DNA from 2 places in the Pelotomaculum sp. FP genome. Region 2 is predicted to be linked to the other one. Evidence: riboswitches for the same ligand, from Rfam matches in the RefSeq annotation. Region 2 holds a riboswitch; the other holds the start of a gene.
The links. Region 2 has a riboswitch for molybdenum cofactor ahead of fdhF (formate dehydrogenase subunit alpha). Riboswitches for the same ligand answer to the same signal wherever they lie in the genome.

Region 1 (5,999 bases), on a different contig from region 2:
AGCGGCATGTGTTATGGGGCTGACTTGCATACATGTTTGAAAGCTTATCCCAAGGCGCCCGGCCTTGGGTTTATTTCTGCATAAAACTCATGAAATTGTCCATACTCAAATTTTATAGAGCAACAAAAGACATTAAAGGAACGGAGGATCATGAATGCGGGTAACCTTTCCCCATATGGGGAACATGTATATTCCTTTAAAGGCGATGCTGCAGCGCCTGGGCTTGGATGTTGTGGTACCGCCGCCTTCCAGTAAAAGAACTTTGAGTCTTGGGGTGAAGCATGGTCCTGAATTTGCCTGCCTGCCCTTGAAATTAAACCTTGGCAACTTTATAGAGGCTGGTGAACTGGGCGCCGATACCGTGATCATGGGCGGCGGCTGCGGACCGTGCCGCTTTGGCTATTACGCCCAGATAGAACATGCAATATTAAAGGATATCGGTCGAGATATGGATTTTATTGTGCTTGAACCGCCTGACCGCCATATTACCGAATTACTGGCAAAAATAAAACGAATCGCAGGAAAGAAGTCCTGGCGGGATATTTTCCAGGCGGTTCGCTTTGGCTACAGGAAAGCAAAGGCGGTCGATGACGTTGAAAGGGCTTCTTTCCAACTGCGTCCTCGTGAAACAGTGGTTGGAGCAACGGACGCAGCTTACCGGAAGGCACTGGCCCTCATTGATGACGCCTGCACCTGGGATGGTTTAAATTACGCGGTGGAAAAAGCCGGAGATGCGCTCAGGGAGGTAGTGGTTGACGATAAGAGAACAGTCTTAAAAATTGGCCTTGTCGGGGAGATTTACACCCTTTTGGAGCCTTTTTCGAACCAGCACCTGGAGCGCAGTCTGGGCACTTTGGGGGTTGAAGTGGATCGTTCTATTTACTTAAGTGAATGGGTAAACAACCATCTCCTTGGAGGATTATTGAAAGGCGAAAGACGGAGAAATGAGGTTTGCGCATCGGCTCATCCATATCTGCGGCATTTCGTCGGCGGGCATGGCCAGGAAACAATAGGGTCTGCGGTCCTTTATGCAAAGGCCGGTTATAACGGACTAATCCAGGTGTTTCCATTTACCTGCATGCCCGAAATCGTAGCTGAAAGCATACTGCCTGATGTCAGTTGCGACTTGAATATTCCTTCCCTGACACTGATCATGGATGAGCACTCTGGTGAAGCGGGTATACAAACCCGGCTTGAAGCTTTTGTCGACTTGCTGGAACAGAAAAGGGAAATTGCCTTCAGAGAGCGAAGCGTGGGGTAAGTTTATCAGCGAGATTGTGTATATCATAAAAAAACGGGGACCTTGCCGGTGCGTACCGGGAGTCCCCGTTTTTTATATGTGAGACTTTTTTTAACGTACAATCATGGCCACGTAGCTTACGATGAGAAGGGCGACAATGTTGACCACTTTAATCATCGGGTTGATGGCCGGGCCGGCGGTGTCTTTGGCGGGGTCACCCACAGTATCCCCGGTCACTGCCGCAGCGTGGGCAAAGCTACCCTTGCCGCCGAAATTGCCGTCTTCGATGTATTTCTTGGCATTGTCCCAGGCGCCGCCGCCGGCGGTCAGCATCACGGCCAGGAAGAGACCGGTGATAATTACGCCCATCAGCATACCGCCTAGCGCTTTTGCTCCCAACAGAAAGCCGACCAGAATGGGCACTACAACCGGGATCAGGCCGGGCAACATCATTTCCTTGATGGCCCGCTTGGTGACGATATCGACGCAGCGGCCGTATTCCGGCCTTGCTTTGCCTTCCATGATGCCTTTTATTTCCTTGAACTGGCGGCGTACTTCATTGACCACCTCGTTGGCGGCTCTGCCGACGGCGCCCATGGCCAGTGAGGAGAAGAGGAAGGGCAGCGCTCCGCCAATTAAAAGACCTGCCAGAACCCAGGGGTCCTCGATATTGAAGCTGAGCGCCTCGCCCCTGAACCTGGTGATTTCCTGGGTGTAGGAGGAAAACAACACAATGGCGGCAAGACCGGCGGAGCCGATGGCATAACCCTTGGTTACCGCTTTGGTGGTATTGCCCACCGCGTCGAGCGGGTCGGTAATATTGCGGATTTCAGGCGGCAGTTCGGCCATCTCGGCAATGCCGCCGGCGTTGTCGGTAATGGGGCCGTACGAGTCAATAGCTACGACTATACCTGTCATGGAAAGCATGGCCATTGAAGCAATGCCGACTCCGTAGATGCCGCCAATAAGGTACGATAGCACAATACCGGCGACGATGGCGATGGCCGGTGAGACGCTGGCCTCCATACCAACCGCTAAACCGCTGATGATGTTGGTGGCATGGCCGGATTCCGAGGCCTTGGCGATCGTCTTAACGGGCTTGTACCGTGTTGAGGTATAGTAATCAGTAAGGAAAACGATGATTAGCGTCACTGCCACGCCCACAATTGCCGCATAGAAATACTGCGGGGTACCGAAGAAATAGGTTGTGGCGGGGTAAAAGCCGATAAGAGAGATAATTGCCGCGGCAAATAAGCCCTTGTACAGTGCGGACATGATTTCCCCGCCCTGGCTCATGCGAACAAAGAAGACGCCGATAATACTGGCGATGATGGCAATAGCGCCAAGCACCAGAGGGTATACCACGTAATGCTCGTTGCCGGGGAAGAATATCTGTCCCAGCAGCATGGCTCCGATGGCTGTAATGGCATAGGTTTCAAAAAGGTCGGCAGCCATACCCGCGCAGTCACCTACGTTGTCACCCACGTTGTCGGCGATAACAGCCGGGTTGCGCGGGTCGTCTTCCGGAATACCGGCTTCCACTTTGCCGACCAGGTCCGCCCCGACATCGGCGCTTTTAGTGTAAATACCGCCGCCCAGACGGGCGAAAACGCTGATTAGACTGCCCCCGAAGCCCAGCCCGATCAGGTAGGTCGGGTCTCTAAAAAGAATATACATGCCTGCCACGCCCAAAAGTCCCAGGCTGACACACATGAGGCCGGTTACAGAGCCGCCTTTAAAGGCCAAAGCCAGTGCGGCAGGCAGACCTTTCTTAGCTGCTTCACAAACCCTGAGGTTACTCTTTACCGAGACGGTCATGCCTACGTATCCGCAGAGAGCCGAGAAGACAGCTCCGATGATGAAGCCCAAAGTAGTAATCCAGCCCAAACCGAAAAAGAGTAAGACGGCGATGATAATGCCGACCACCGCGATGGTTTTGTACTGACGGGTCAGGTAAGCCATGGCGCCTTCCTGGATAGCCTCCGAAATCTCGATCATGCGTTTATTGCCTTGCGGTTGTTTCAGAATCCAGGAAGCAAGATATAATGCGAAAAGAATACCGAGCAATGACGCATACACTGCATAAATAGATAGCCCACTAAACAAAATCCAAACACCACCTTAAGAAACCTTAATTTTAAATATAATGAGCGGCAAGCTGACTTTAAAATATGCTGCTACCACCTCCTGCGCAAAATGATGGCCCTTATTTGCCGCCATTACCTCCCAGACAGATTTTTTCATCTGAAGAGGGGGCCTTCAAAAAATAAACCGGATACTGTAATGGAAAGAAGAAAAAACTATTAATTGAAATTATACCCCTTTTTTTACCAAACAATCCATTTTATTATCTATAATAGTCTGGTAGAGGTCTTGAAAAATAAAAAAACCAGGCAATACAAATTTTTGTAATGTCTTGAACTTATACTATTATAGCTTTTTAAACTAAATTTGCCAAACCCTATTTTTATTAGATATTTATTGACTTTATAAATTCCAGTAAATAAAATGATAAAAGAAGCGAAGGAGTCGCTTTATGTTGAAAAATGATTACGCTTTTGTAGATACTAGAGAGCCTTTTATTTTTCAATAGACTTGATCCGTATATGAGTTCTCCGAGCCTGCTTACCTGGGACTTGGTAGTTATGGTTAATGGGCCGGAAGGGTGTGTATGGGAAACCTGCGCACCTCCCACTGCGGAAAGGAGAACACTACCTGATTACCACACACGGTAGATGATGCTTTTCGCATAACCTGCCGTTTTTTATTGGTCGGGTGTAATAGCCTAACAACTATTTACGAAAAAGACCATGAAAAGGTGGTAACTGATATGGAGATTATCTGGCAAGGGATAATTAAGGCCTGCGAAATGCTCTTGCAGGGAAACCGTGAAATCATGCAGGTTACAGTGCTAACTATTAAGGTTTCAGGTCTTGCTACCCTGATCAGCGTTATAATCGGGCTCCCTGTAGGTGTATTTTTAGCTTTATCCGTTTTCCCGGGGCGGAGGCTCTTGGTCAGCCTGGTTAATTTCGGGATGGGTCTGCCGCCGGTTGTGGTGGGATTATGGGTGAGTATTTTCCTCTGGCGGAACGGTCCGCTTGGTTTCCTCCACCTGATGTATACGCCAACGGCTATGGTACTGGCCCAGGCCATTATTGCCTCACCTATTGTAATAGGCTTTACCATCGCCGCCATCCAGCAGTTAAATCCCAAAATAAGGCTGCAGATAATTGCCCTGGGGGCTACCTGGTGGCAGACCCTCCTGTTCCTGGTGCGCGAAGCCAGGATGGGGCTCCTGGCGGCAGTGATGGCCGGTTTCGGAGGGGTTATCTCCGAGGTGGGAGCCTCCATGATGGTCGGAGGCAACATCAAGGGAGAAACTTCGGTCTTGACTACCGCGACTGTATTGGAAGTCTCCAAGGGCAACCTGGATGTGGCCATAGCTATAAGCGTAATCCTCCTGGCGCTTGCCTACGGTGTCACCTTATTTCTCACCATCCAACAACAGAAGAGGCCTGTATGAGCAATAATAATATTATAGAAGTAAAAAATTTAAACCTGACCAAAGGGAGAAAAAAAATCCTTGACATTGAATACTTCTCTCTTGAGGAAGGAGAAGCGGTAGCCCTGATTGGCCCAAACGGGGCCGGTAAGAGTACATTTATGCAGGTGCTGATGCTTTTGCAACGGCCTACCGGAGGAGAGCTGTTCTTTAAAGGGGACAGGGTGGATTGGAAAAAACCTATTGCTTACCGCCGCCGCATGGCCATGGTCTTCCAGGAGCCGCTGCTTCTGGATACCACTGTTTATCATAACGTGGCCTCCGGATTGAAGCTGAGGGGTTTTAAAGTGGATACCATCCCGGCCAGGGTAAGTGAATGGCTGGGGCGCCTGGGAATCGCGCACCTTGCCGAACGCCAGGCGCGCTATTTGTCCGGCGGCGAGTCCCAGCGGGTGAGCCTGGCCAGAGCGCTGGTCTTAGAGCCGGAGGTCCTTTTCCTGGACGAGCCTTTTGTGGCGCTGGATGTTCCGACCAGGGCTGCCTTGACTGCCGAACTCGCCCGCATCTTGCGGGATACCCGCATAACGAGCGTGTTTGTGACACATGATTATAGTGAGGTGCCCCTACTGGCTGAGACCGTGACAGTCCTGGAGCAGGGGAGGATCATCCAAAAAGCTTCTCCCAGGGAGATTATGACCAGGCCGGTTAGCCGTACCGTGGCCTCTCTGGTAGGGGTTGAAAACATGATTCCAGGTAAGGTGGTAGGGACTCAGGATGGGGTAGTGTTGGTGCAGGCCGGACCTCATCGCCTTAAGTCTTTAGCGGCTGTCCCGGTCGGAACCAATGTTCTAATTCTGTTACGACCGGAAGACATTAAAATTTTTAAAGGGGTCTCCCGCCATGGGGATAATAGTTTTGGCGGCAAAGTTTCCGGGCTTTTACCACACAACTACCTGTATAAAGCTGTAATTGACTGTGGTTTTCCGGTAATCGCCTTTGTGAACCCGGAACAGGTTATGGGTGGAGAAGTGCTAGCTGATAATGAAATTACGGTCCAGTTCAGTCCTGATAAAGTACACCTGATTAAACAGTAAGATTAATATAAATATGGGCAAAGCTAGCTCCAAGGGCCTTTGGCGCGGCGACACATAGGAAGGGAACAAAGCAATATGGGTACCTAAGATGCTTAAGCCAATATAGAATTATATGACAAGTCCTCCTTAATAAGAGGAATTTTTCTTTTATAAAGACGAT
Region 2 (12,010 bases):
CTGAGGTGGTCAAAGCTTATTTGGGTGACGCCTATGCTTAAAGTAAAAGGAATTGACGTGAGCTACAAAGACGTCCAGGTGCTCTGGGATGTATCCTTTGAGGTCCATCAGGGTGAACTGGTGGTCCTTTTGGGCGCCAACGGCGCCGGCAAGACCACCACCTTAAACGCTATTTCCGGCCTGCTGCCGCTTGGCAAGGGAACGGTGGAATTTGACGGCAAAGATATATCCAAACTGCCGGGCTACAAAATCGCCGAGCTGGGTATCGTGCACGTGCCGGAAGGCAGGCGCCTCTTCCCGGAAATGTCGGTCCGCGAGAACCTGGAAATGGGATCCCTTCTGGGCGAAGCTAAAACCAAACGTAAAGAGACCATGAAAAAAGTGTTTGAACAGTTTCCCATCCTGGAGGAAAGGCAGAACCAGGAAGCCGGGACCTTAAGCGGGGGGCAGCAGCAGATGCTGGCTCTGGGCCGGGGGCTGATGGCCCTGCCGAAGCTGTTGATCATGGATGAGCCTTCGTTGGGCCTGTCGCCCGTACTGGTCAAACAGATTTTTGAGATCGTCAAGGACATCAACAACCAGGGCGTTACCGTACTCCTGGTTGAGCAGAATGTCAACCAGACCCTGAACCTCTGCCACCGTGCCTACGTGCTCGAAAACGGCAGGATTATCCTGCAGGGCAGCGGCAGGGAATTGCTGTGTAACGCGCATATCAAGGAAGCCTATCTGGGTATATAGGTTGGCACGTGAGACGTGGGTATGCAGGAAGCAGGGGGACGGTTCTCCTGCTTCCTTTTTTATGACGTGAGATGTGAGACGTGGGCTTACGTGCGTTCCTCGGATACCGGAGTTTTGTCCGCCTCTGGAGTCGTGTGCGAATGAACCGGCCATGATTTTTCAATCACAAACTACCAATGAAAACGCACACTGGGGAGTGACAATCGCTCGAAAGGCTTAGGAAGCAGGGGGACGGTTCTTTTGCTTCCAAATTTGGAAGCAAAAGAACCGTCCCCCTGCTTCCCTCCCACGTCCCACATCACCGCATGATCAGGACGGGGCACCCGGCAAGGCGGCAGACACGGTTGCTGACGCTGCCCATCAGGTACCCTTTAAACTGCCCCAGACCCCTGCTGCCCATAATCAGCAGGTCACAATCGCAGTTGGCAACCATTTTGCAGATTTCATCGACTGGATGCCCCACGCTTATTTCCTTTGAAATATTAATGTTATAATCGGCAAGTTCGGACATGGCCTGGTTCAATATTTCCCGGCCCTGCTTATAAAACTCTTTCGCCACATCCTGGTGTACGATACCCAACTGGTCGGGGGATATGCTGGCATAGGATGGGAGCGCAGGGACGACATGAAAGAGGATCAAGTCTGCTCCCAATTTTGCAGCCAACTCAGCTCCGTGCAAGGCAGCCTTGGCCGCCTGCTCGGAACCGTCAACCGCTACAAGGATTTTTTTATACACTATACTCCCCTCTTTCCTTTCACTTAGTATAATTTTCTTGATGTATTATTATTTTTCCTCCACATAAATTCCAAAATTTTCTATATTGGATTCAAGCTAAAACAGGGAAGGTAAAATGACAAAAAAAGCGAATATTTTGCAATACAACATAAAGCAGGGGGGAGGGGCTACCGGTGCAATTTGTTTTAAGATCTCTAAAAATTAAAAACAGTCTAATTATGATCGCGGTGATGGTCCCCTTAATTGTCGGCTTTTTAGCTTATGATTTATACCGGCAGTCTGTTTCCATGCGCCGGGCGCTGACGGAAAGAGGCATCATCCTGGCTATCACCGGGGCCGAAACGGCTGGTAAGATCCTGTCCGACGGAGCCGTAAGCGGCGGCCTATCCGAAGAGCAGTTATTTGATACCAACTACCAGCCTATCCCCAATACCAATCCCCAGAGATACCATACCTCTTATGACGCTTACACGGACAAAAATCTTACCCGGGTACAGGATTCCTATCTGATGGACGACATTATTATTTATGCTGTGGCCCTGGACGTCAACGGCTATGCGCCCACCCACAACTCCATCTCGAAAATTGGCTACGGTGACAACGCCAACCGCTCCAAGCGTATTTTTGACGATCCGGTAGGCCTGGCCGCGGTCCGTAACGAGGAGACATACCTGTTTCAGGAATACAAACGGGACACCGGTGAAGTGATTTGGGATATTTCCGCCCCGATTTACGTCAATGGAAGCCACTGGGGGGGATTCCGTGTCGGTTTCTCTATCGCGGAAACCAACCGGCAAATCGCTGCGCTCAGAAACCAGACCGTCACCGGGGGCGCCGCCCTTGTCGCAGCCCTGGTTATCCTTATCATATATATATCCAACTTGATTACCAGCCGTGTCAAAAGCCTGGAGCAGGCAGCCGACCGGATCGCCGGCGGCGACCTGACCGGATCCGGCCTGGAGGACCTGGAAAAGTTCCAGGATGAAGTGGGTCGGCTGACCCGGTCCCTCCGTAATATGGCTGACAGGCTTCGCCAGCTTGTGGAAAAAACCGGCCGGTCCACAGGGCAGGTAAAAAATTACACGGACCGGCTAAAGGACAGCATGCAACAGGCTACCTATACTTCCAGCTCTGCCGCAGCTAAAATGAGCGAGCTTTCTGAAACGATGAAAAAGATGGAAAGCGGCGCCGGGGAGGTCGTCAAGGCTTCGGAAAGGACCATGCAAAGCCTGGCCAGGGCTGAAGAAACTTCCTCCATGTTTTTAAACCAGATGAAGTCGGGCAGCCTGATTATGACCCGAGCGGGCGAATCGCTCAAGGAGCTTGAGTCGCATATAGAAAAGGTAGGAGAAATATTGTTGTACATTTCCCAGATTTCCGAACAAGCCAGTCTGTTGGCAGGGAAAACGGTTACGGAAGCGGCAGGCATTTCTTGTGCGGGATGTAATTTTTTAACCCTGGCCAGTGAAATCGACAGGAGGGCTAAAGATGCGGCGGGGGCTACCAAGGGCCTGGCCAGCCTGTTTGACAATGCCCGCAAGCGTGCCGCCCAGGCCGCGATAGCCCTGGAAAAGGACCGGCAGGTGGTTTCGGAAGGATACAGCGCCGCCAACGAGGTTTCAGAGTCCTTAAAGGTGATTATCGTTGGCATCGAAAACCTGTTCAAAATGGCGGGTGAGGTTGGCGCGTCCACGCGGCATATTTCCGAGGGTATCGCCGGCCTGGACGTTTCAGCATGGGAACAGGCCAACCTGGTGCAAGGTTTTACAGATGCGGTCAAACAGTTGGAAGACGGTATTGACGAAATGCAAAAAACGCTTGCCCCACTGAAATTATAAAGAAAGTGTCATACCCCCCTGTCGCACCCGAAGGAAAGGAAGCAAAAGAACCGTCCCCCTGCTTCCTTACTTGCAGGTATTTGCAATAATGAAAAGAATTATTGAAAGTCATGAAGTTTTTTGGGGAGAATATTTAGGTGGTGGAGCCTATTGGATTTGTTTGGGATTGCCACAAGCGCTTTTATACTTGGATTCTCCGGGGCGATGATGCCGGGACCGCTTTTGACTGTTACCATCAGCGAGAGCACGCGGCGGGGTTTTATAGCCGGACCTTTAATTACACTGGGACACGCTATCCTGGAATTGGCTCTGGTCCTGGCCCTGGCCGGCGGCCTGTCAATTTTTCTGACCAGTGGCGGGGTGGCCCAGGCCATAGCTGTACTCGGCGGGGCTTTTCTCGTCTACATGGGCTGGGGTATGGCTAGGGATGCCTATACCGGCAGAGTCTCGTTGCCGATGAAGCAGGGCGCTTCTGCCGGGGACACCCCGGCAGAAGGCGATGCGCCGGGCCCGGCTGCATCCCGGCCGGGAGCTTTACCGGGGAGCGGGGGGCTTCACCCGGTTGCCGCCGGCATCCTGGTCAGCCTGGCTAACCCTTACTGGAGCCTGTGGTGGGCCACCATCGGGCTGGGTTTTATCACCCTGTCCTTAAAAAGCGGCTATGCCGGCCTGGCGTCCTTTTTCACCGGCCATATCCTGGCGGACCTTGCCTGGTACGGTCTGGTGGCAGCGGCGATAGCCGGCGGCAGGAGGTTTATCACCGACCATATTTACAGGGGCGTCCTGGTTGTGTGCGGAGTTTTCCTGATCGGACTCGGCGTCTATTTCCTTTATTACGGTTTGAATGCCAAGCTTTGAGTGATATACATAGATAGTAACGTCGGACTCCTCATGTCTGACGTCCGACACCAAAAAGGGGGAGCCTCATAGGATGTCAATAGTATTATGCGGCATTTGTCCGCACCCGCCAATCATGATACCGTGGATTGGCCAGATGGAATCGGAAAAGGTGAAGGAAACCCAGTATGCCATGGTTGAACTGGCCGGGCGGATCAAAGATTCAGGCGCGGATACAGTGGTCATTATATCACCGCACGCCCCGATCTTTCAGGACGTGGTAGGGATCAATATGAAACCCGTCCTCAAGGGTGATTTTGATAAATTCGGGGCTGGTTATCTAAGATATGAGCTGGAAAACGACCTGCCGCTGGTGGCGGAGATCAAGAAACAGGCCGCCGGCCTGGACCTGCAGGTGCTTGAACTCAATGATGATGTTGAAAGGCGGTACGGCCTCAGCCTGGACCTGGACCACGGGGTAACCGTTCCCCTCTTCTTCATGGAAGAGATAGGTGTGGTGCTGCCGCTGGTCCACGTGGCCATGTCCGTGGCTCCGCCCGAACAATTATATCGCTTTGGCCTGGCGGTAAGGCAGGCGTCGGAAGTATTGGGACGCAAGGTGGCCCTGCTGGCCAGCGGCGATCTCTCCCACTGTTTGACGGCGGATGCGCCGGGCGGTTACAACAAGCGGGGCGAAGAATTCGACCTGGAGTTAAAAAGACTGCTGGAAGCCGCCGATTTGGAAGGGATCGTGGGGATGGACCAAGCACTGGTCCGGGAGGCCGGGGAGTGCGGCTACCGTTCCATCGTCATGATGCTCGGCGCACTGGACGGGTACGATGTCAGATCCAGAGTGCTCTTTTACGAGGGACCTTTCGGGGTGGGCTACCTGGTCGCCACCCTTGACCCTGTTTCAGAAAACCCGCAAAAATCCCTGCTGGCCAAACTACAGGGTAAAAAACAGGCTGAAATGGAAATGCTCCGTTCCCATGAGAGCTACCTGACCGGGTTGGCACGAAAGACACTGGAAAACCACTTGTCCGGGTCGCCGCGGCCGCAAGCCGGTGATGTGCCGGAAGAATTCAAAAAAAGAGCCGGTGTTTTTGTTTCGATCAAAAAACAGGGCAACTTGCGTGGCTGTATCGGGACGATTGAGCCGCAGCAGGACAGTATTGTTGAAGAGGTGATGGCCAATGCCATCAGCGCGGGGCTCGGGGACCCCCGCTTTCAGCCCGTCCGGCATGAAGAGCTTGAGGATCTGGTATACTCCGTGGATGTGCTCCAGCCGCCTGAACCAATTCAAGGACTGGGCGAACTGGACCCGGCGAAATACGGGGTAATCGTGCGTTCCGGCCACAGGAGCGGTTTGCTGCTGCCCAACCTGGAGGGGATTGAGACCCCTGAGGAGCAGGTCGAGATAGCCCGCCAAAAGGCCGGGATTGGCCCGCATGAGGAAGTCCGGCTGGAAAGATTTGAAGTAGTCCGCTACAAGTAGTGACAATGGGGAGATATAGGTCTCGTCATATGCCTCACTTGTCTCAAAAATATTGTTCTTGAAAAGGCTTGACTTGCGGGCTTGGGGCTAAAATAGCCGTAGGCCGTAGGCCGTAAGGCGTAAGGCGTAAAAAATAATACCCGGGGATCATCCCCCTCCCTTTTTTAATAACCTTACACCTTACGCCTGACCCAGATACAAGTCAGTATAAGCCTACGCCCTACGACTGACCGGTAAGAAATGCAGTATAAGCCTGCGCCTGGGTGCGTTCCGTAGCGCGTGCGTTGCTTGCAGAAAAGCTTAAATAGCGCGTAGCTAACGCATGGCTGTTTGTAGATGCGGTCGGTATGATGTTCTTGTTGCACAAATGGAGAATTGCGAAGCGAGCGGAGGATAACCCCAAGCCCACTACCCCAAAGGCTTTTCGAGAACCAGTTAAAATGACCTTTATCATTACGATACACTCAAATTCTTATGCTGGATCAAGTTTTAGGGTAGGTGCTGATTGTGCGGGAAGTAATGTTCTACGAGAAAAAAGAAAAAGGCCTGGTCACCTGCCGGGTCTGCCCCAAAATATGCTCCATTCCGGAGGGAAGAGCCGGTTTCTGCCGGGTCCGGGAAAACCACGGAGGCGTCCTTTACGCGGTAAATTACGGCCGGGTAACCTCCGGCGGTCTGGACCCGGTTGAAAAGAAACCGCTTTACCACTTTTACCCCGGCTGTTATATACTGTCTTTTGGGTCCTTCGGTTGCAACCTGCGTTGCGGCTTCTGCCAGAACTGGACCATTGCCCACGGCGACCCGCCGGCGAGGGAGTTTACCCCGCGGCAGGCGGTGGACATAGCCCGGCAGGAGCCGGACCGGGACTACCCCAATATCGGTATTGCCTACACTTACAATGAGCCCTTTATGTGGTACGAGTTTATTGCGGACACTGCCCCGCTGGCGCATCAAGCCGGTTTGAAAAACGTCCTGGTGACCAACGGCTATGTCAGCGAGGCGCCTCTGCGGGAAATCCTTCCCCATATTGACGCCATGAATATCGACGTTAAGGGCTTTACGGACCACTATTACCGTAAGAATTGTGCGGGAAGGCTGGAGCCGGTCCTGCGCACGGTGGAAATCGCGCATGGCAAGTGCCATGTCGAGCTGACCACCCTGCTGGTAACCGGGTTGAATGACACTCCGGAGGAAATCAGCCGACTGGTGGACTGGGTAGCCTCCCTCGACCGGGAGATCCCGCTGCATTTCTCCCGCTACTTTCCCGACTTTGAGGTGGACCTGCCGCCCACCCCCCTGGAGACCTTGGAGCGGGCCCGGGAGAAAGCCTTAGAGAAGCTGTCGTATGTATACATCGGCAATGCTCCCAACCTGGGCGCGAGCGACACGGTATGCCCGGACTGCGGTGAGAAACTGATCACCAGGCGTGGCTACAGCACTCAGGTGGCAGGCTTGGACGGCAAAAAGTGCCGCCGCTGCGGTAGGGAAATCCGGATTAAAGGTATAACTTAATAACTTCGTTGCCCATGCCGCAAGCGGCGCCACGTATCATGAAAACTTACTATTTTACTTAATCCTTGCCGGTTCCTTTGTAGCCAGCAGTTTGTCATGTGCAGTTAAGCGGGCATCGATTTTTTTTATGTCGCCCCAAATATAGCTCACTTCTTTTTTGATCTCGCCTACATCGTGTCTTAATTTACGCTGTCCCTGCTCTAATCGTATTTGGCTTTGTTCTACCCGGTCCAGGCGATCATGCAATGACTGCTGTCCTTCTGCTAATATCTTTTGTCCTTCCGCTAACGCTATTTGTCCATCTTCCAGCGACCTTTGTCCATCTTCCAGATATCTTTGTCTTTCTTCCAGCGACCTTTGCCTTTCTTCCAGTGACCTTTGTCCATTTTCCAGTGAGCTTTGTCTTTCTTCTAATGCTGTTTGTCGTTTTTCTAATGCCTTTTGTCCTTCTCCAACGGCTTGAACGCTTCCGGTAAGAGCCTGCAGTTGTTGTAAGACCAGTTCTTGAAATTTATCATTATCCACAAAATAGCCTCCTTTCGATACTTCAGATACTCTCCTGTGGTCGTGATACCCCTCATGTCAAATCTATAAATTTCGTTTACGGCAAAGGATTTTCCTGCAAATACCATAATATAAATTCAGTTTCCAGCTTATTCCTGAGAGCGCTTGTGCCGGCGCATGATCTGGCAGGGAACCAACTTATCAATTACTTATCAATTAATTAAGGTCTGTTTTAATCCAAATACTAAGACACCTGGCGGCTGCCAGGTGTCTTAGCCGACCTTACTGCATCACCATGCCGCCGTAAGGGAACTGGTTCTGGTAACCTGCGAACTGCTGGTGAGTCTGCTGCAACTTTTGCGGCTGCTCTATTTCAAGCGAGTACCAGCCCTTGCGAAACATAAGATTGTACATGTCTCTGGTATGGGCGTGGGTTTCAATAAGCATATTCACAACGTCCTGGTGCAGCGCATGGTGGCTGGCTTCCCGGCTGAAAACATTGAAGTTGTCAGTCAGATATTTTAAGCTTGACAGAGTATCGTTGAGCATGTCGCGGTCGTTCATTTGCGGCCCTTTAGGCTGGGCCATATTGGCCTGGGGATTTTGTATTTTATTTTGCTGGTTCATGGATTCACTTCACCCTTTCTTAGCGATTTGCCGTATTAGCCGGATTAACATGGTTCAAAAGCCTCAGATAGTGGTGCATATGGAGCTGCCCCACTCGATCTAAAGCAGCCTTGATTTCGGGGTCCACGGCCTCTCTGGAAAAATGGAAGCACTTCTTCATGGAGGTCAATTCCCAGGTCATGGCGTCCTGCAGGTACAGGCTGTCTTTGGTTGAGATGACTTTTGGGGGTTCCGGCATTACTTGCGCTTGCTGAAACTGGTTTTGCTGAAACTGGTTTTGTTGAAACTGACTTTGTTGAAACTGGTTGGATGGCTGATACATGTTCATCTGCACTCTTTCATCACTCCATTTCTACTTTTTAAGTATTGTTTACCGTGTTTGTAAATTTATTCAGCGCAGGAAGACCATGCGTTGGTTATACAAAATAAAAAATAACCACTAACTTAAATAAATTTATTGAATCTTGCAGGAATTCTAATATTAACTGTAGAAAATTTGCATAGTTAATCTCCGAGTCTGTAAGCCTTAGCCGCAGGTATGGTTGTCAGGCCGTTAGGGTGCATTGGGAAACTGATGCGCCTCCCATTGTGGAAAGGAGAAAATGGCTTTATTTGCCGTAAAGCTTTGTCCTTTTTACAAATGGGACAGGGCTTTTTTCTTGTTTATAGCGGCCTCACATGAGCCGCGCATGACTGCTTCTTTTAAAATTGTCTCCTAGCCACCTAACCTACAGCTGTAAAGCCATGGTTATTGGCCGTTAGGGCGCTCTGAGAAATTGGCGCGCCTTCCGTTGCGAAAAGGAGAACATAGCTTTATTTTCACTCTAAAGCTTTGCCCTTTTCAGATGGGGACAAAGCTTTTTATTATGTTGGGGAGAGGGTGGTGCTATAATTTAATGCTAAATTTTAACTGATGCTCAGCGAAAACAACACGGTCGCCTGGTTGTAAGTGGTGCAAATATGTAGATGTTGCAATTGTAATTGTGAAGGTTGGAATCTGAGAGGAGGCGTAATATTGGAGCTTGTCAAGCTAAGTATCAATGGAAATGAAGTTGAAGTTCCGGCAGGTACCACGATCCTCAAAGCCGCCCAACAAATGGGGATAGACATCCCGCATCTTTGTTTTGAGGATGGCTTGAGTTCGGTTGGGGCGTGCCGGTTGTGTGTCGTGGAAGTGAAAGGAGCGCGCAGTCTGGTGGCCTCGTGTGCGGCAGCCGTGGCCCCTGGCATGGTGGTGGAAACGCATTCACCTGATGTGATGGAGGCAAGGCGGACCATCCTCGATTTGCTGATTGCCAACCACCCGCTGGATTGCCTTACCTGCGAAAAAGCCGGCGAATGCAAGCTGGCGGATTATTGCTATGAATATGGGGTCAAGGAAAGCACCTTCAAGGGAGAAAAGCACGCTTACCTGCTTGAAACGACCAATCCCTTTATCGTTCGTGATATGAACAAGTGTATCTTGTGCGGCAAGTGTGTCCGGGCCTGTGACGAGGTCACCGGTCAAAACACCCTGGATTTTGCCTACAGGGGCTTCAATGCCAAAACGACCACTGCTTTTGAAGATGAACTGGTGGAGTCGGACTGTGTTTTCTGCGGCCAGTGTGTTTCCGTCTGTCCGACCGGGGCGCTGACCGAAAAACAAATGCACGGCAAAGGCCGCCGCTGGGAGTTCCAAAGAGTCAAAACGACCTGTCCGTTCTGCGGCACCGGCTGTAACTTTGACCTTTGCGTAAAGGACGGTGAAGTGATAGGCGTAAGCTCCAACCCCAGCAGTGTGGTAAACGGCAAGGCTCTCTGCGTCAAGGGGAGGTTTGGCTGGGATTTCGTGAAAAACGAAAAGCGTCTCACCACGCCGCTGGTGAAAAAAGACGGCGAATTTGTCCCCGCCTCCTGGGATGAGGCGCTGGACCTGATTTCTACCCGCCTTGCCGGCATCAAAGAGAAATACGGTCCGGACTCTTTTGCGGCCTTAAGTTCCGCCAGGTGTACCAATGAGGAAAACTACCTGGTGCAAAAATTTACGAGGACGGTGATGGGCACAAACAACGTCGACCACTGTGCCCGTACCTGACACGCCCCCACCGTGGCCGGTTTGGCCACAACGTTTGGCAGTGGCGCCATGACCAATTCTATTCATGATATTACCAACCATGCCCAGTTATTGATGCTGATAGGGACCAATACTACCGAAGCGCACCCGATTATAGGGTATAAAATGAGGCAGGCGGCGCGCAAAGGCGCGAAGCTGATCGTGGTTGACCCGCGGCGTATCGACCTGGCGGAGGAAGCCGACTACTGGCTGCGCATTAAGCCGGGTACAGACATTCCCTTTTTAAACGGACTCATGCATATCATTATTAACGAGGACCTGCACGATAAGGAATTCATCGCCAATCGGACCGAGAACTTTGAAGTGCTTAAGGAAACCGTCAAAAACTACCCGCCCGAGTATGTTTCCAGCCTTACCGGCATAACGGTGGAAGACCTGTACGCGGTGGCGCGCCTTTACGCTACAACGGATAGGGCGATGCTGTTCTATACGCTGGGGATTACGGAGCACATCTGCGGCACCCACAACGTGATGAGTGTGGCCAACCTGGCCATGTTGACCGGACACCTGGGCCGGCCCGGCACCGGGGTAAACCCGATCAGGGGCCAGAACAACGTGCAGGGCGCCTGCGACATGGGAGCGCTCCCGAACGTCTTCTCCGGCTACCAAAAGGTAATCGACCCCGCTGTCAGGGCCAAGTTCGAAAAGGCCTGGGGCGTGGAGCTGCCCGGCAAAGTGGGCCTGATGATTCCGGAAATGTTTGAGAAGGCCCACGAAGGGAAAGTCAAAGCCATGTATATCCTTGGTGAGAACCCCGTCCTGACCGATCCCAACAGCAACGAAATCCGCGCCGCCCTGGAGAAGCTTGACTTTCTGGTGGTCCAGGAGCTTTTCCTGACTGAAACGGCGGAATATGCCGATGTCATCCTCCCGGCGGCAAGTTTTGCCGAAACCGACGGGACTTTTACCAGCACCGAACGCCGGGTGCAAAGGGTCCGCAAGGCGATCAAACCCGTGCCGGGACAGACGAACTGGCAGACCATCATGGCCCTGAGCGCCAAGATGGGCTATCCCATGGGTTACAACAGCCCGGAAGAAATATGGATGGAAATGGCATCCCTCTCGCCGTCCATGGCCGGGATCACTTATGAGCGGCTGGAAGAACGCGGCATCCAGTGGCCCTGTCCGTCGCTCGAGCATCCGGGCACACCTGTCCTGCACGGTACGACGTTCAGCCACGGCAAGGGGATCTTCCAGGGCATCGATCATATTCCGCCCGCCGAAATGCCGGATGAAGAATATCCTTTCCTGCTCTCCACCGGCCGGATCCTGCAGCACTATAACGTGACCACTCCTTATTCAACCGGCATTCACAGCATGTGGTCGGAAGAGCAATCCGAACTGCATCCGCAGGACGCCGCGCGGCTGCAGGTGACAACCGGCGATAAAGTCAAGGTATTTTCCCGCCGGGGGCAGCTTACCACGAAAATTAAAGTTACGGACCGGGTGCCGCCGGGAATGATCTGGATGTCGTTCCACTACACGGCAAGCCCGGCGAACGCTCTGACCAGCCACGGTTTGGACCCCATTACGAAAACCGGTGAGTATAAGGTCGCTGCCGCAAGAATAGAGAAGATCTAGGAGGTTATTGCATGCGGAAGGTGCCGGTG

Region 1: it holds a riboswitch for molybdenum cofactor, as region 2 does, so the genes downstream of both, Psfp_RS17950 (ABC transporter permease) here and fdhF (formate dehydrogenase subunit alpha) in region 2, are expected to answer to the same signal.

The regions. Positions count from the first base shown of each region.
Region 1 covers NZ_QFGB01000062.1:19,249-25,247, forward strand. Annotated here, with positions in the region: gene Psfp_RS17940 (CoA protein activase) at 155-1,261, shown strand; gene Psfp_RS17945 (sodium-translocating pyrophosphatase) at 1,352-3,349, opposite strand; molybdenum cofactor riboswitch at 3,843-3,963, shown strand; gene Psfp_RS17950 (ABC transporter permease) at 4,071-4,766, shown strand; gene Psfp_RS17955 (ABC transporter ATP-binding protein) at 4,763-5,839, shown strand.
Region 2 covers NZ_QFGB01000018.1:57,354-69,363, reverse strand. Annotated here, with positions in the region: gene Psfp_RS09355 (ABC transporter ATP-binding protein) at 1-41, shown strand, start outside; gene Psfp_RS09350 (ABC transporter ATP-binding protein) at 34-738, shown strand; gene Psfp_RS09345 (universal stress protein) at 1,037-1,474, opposite strand; gene Psfp_RS09340 (methyl-accepting chemotaxis protein) at 1,648-3,312, shown strand; gene Psfp_RS09335 (LysE family transporter) at 3,463-4,170, shown strand; gene amrA (AmmeMemoRadiSam system protein A) at 4,244-5,644, shown strand; gene amrS (AmmeMemoRadiSam system radical SAM enzyme) at 6,152-7,156, shown strand; gene Psfp_RS09320 (hydrolase) at 7,211-7,681, opposite strand; gene Psfp_RS09315 (spore coat protein) at 7,943-8,287, opposite strand; gene Psfp_RS09310 (hypothetical protein) at 8,307-8,615, opposite strand; molybdenum cofactor riboswitch at 8,785-8,902, shown strand; molybdenum cofactor riboswitch at 8,988-9,107, shown strand; gene fdhF (formate dehydrogenase subunit alpha) at 9,303-11,981, shown strand; gene Psfp_RS09300 (molybdopterin-binding protein) at 11,993-12,010, shown strand, end outside.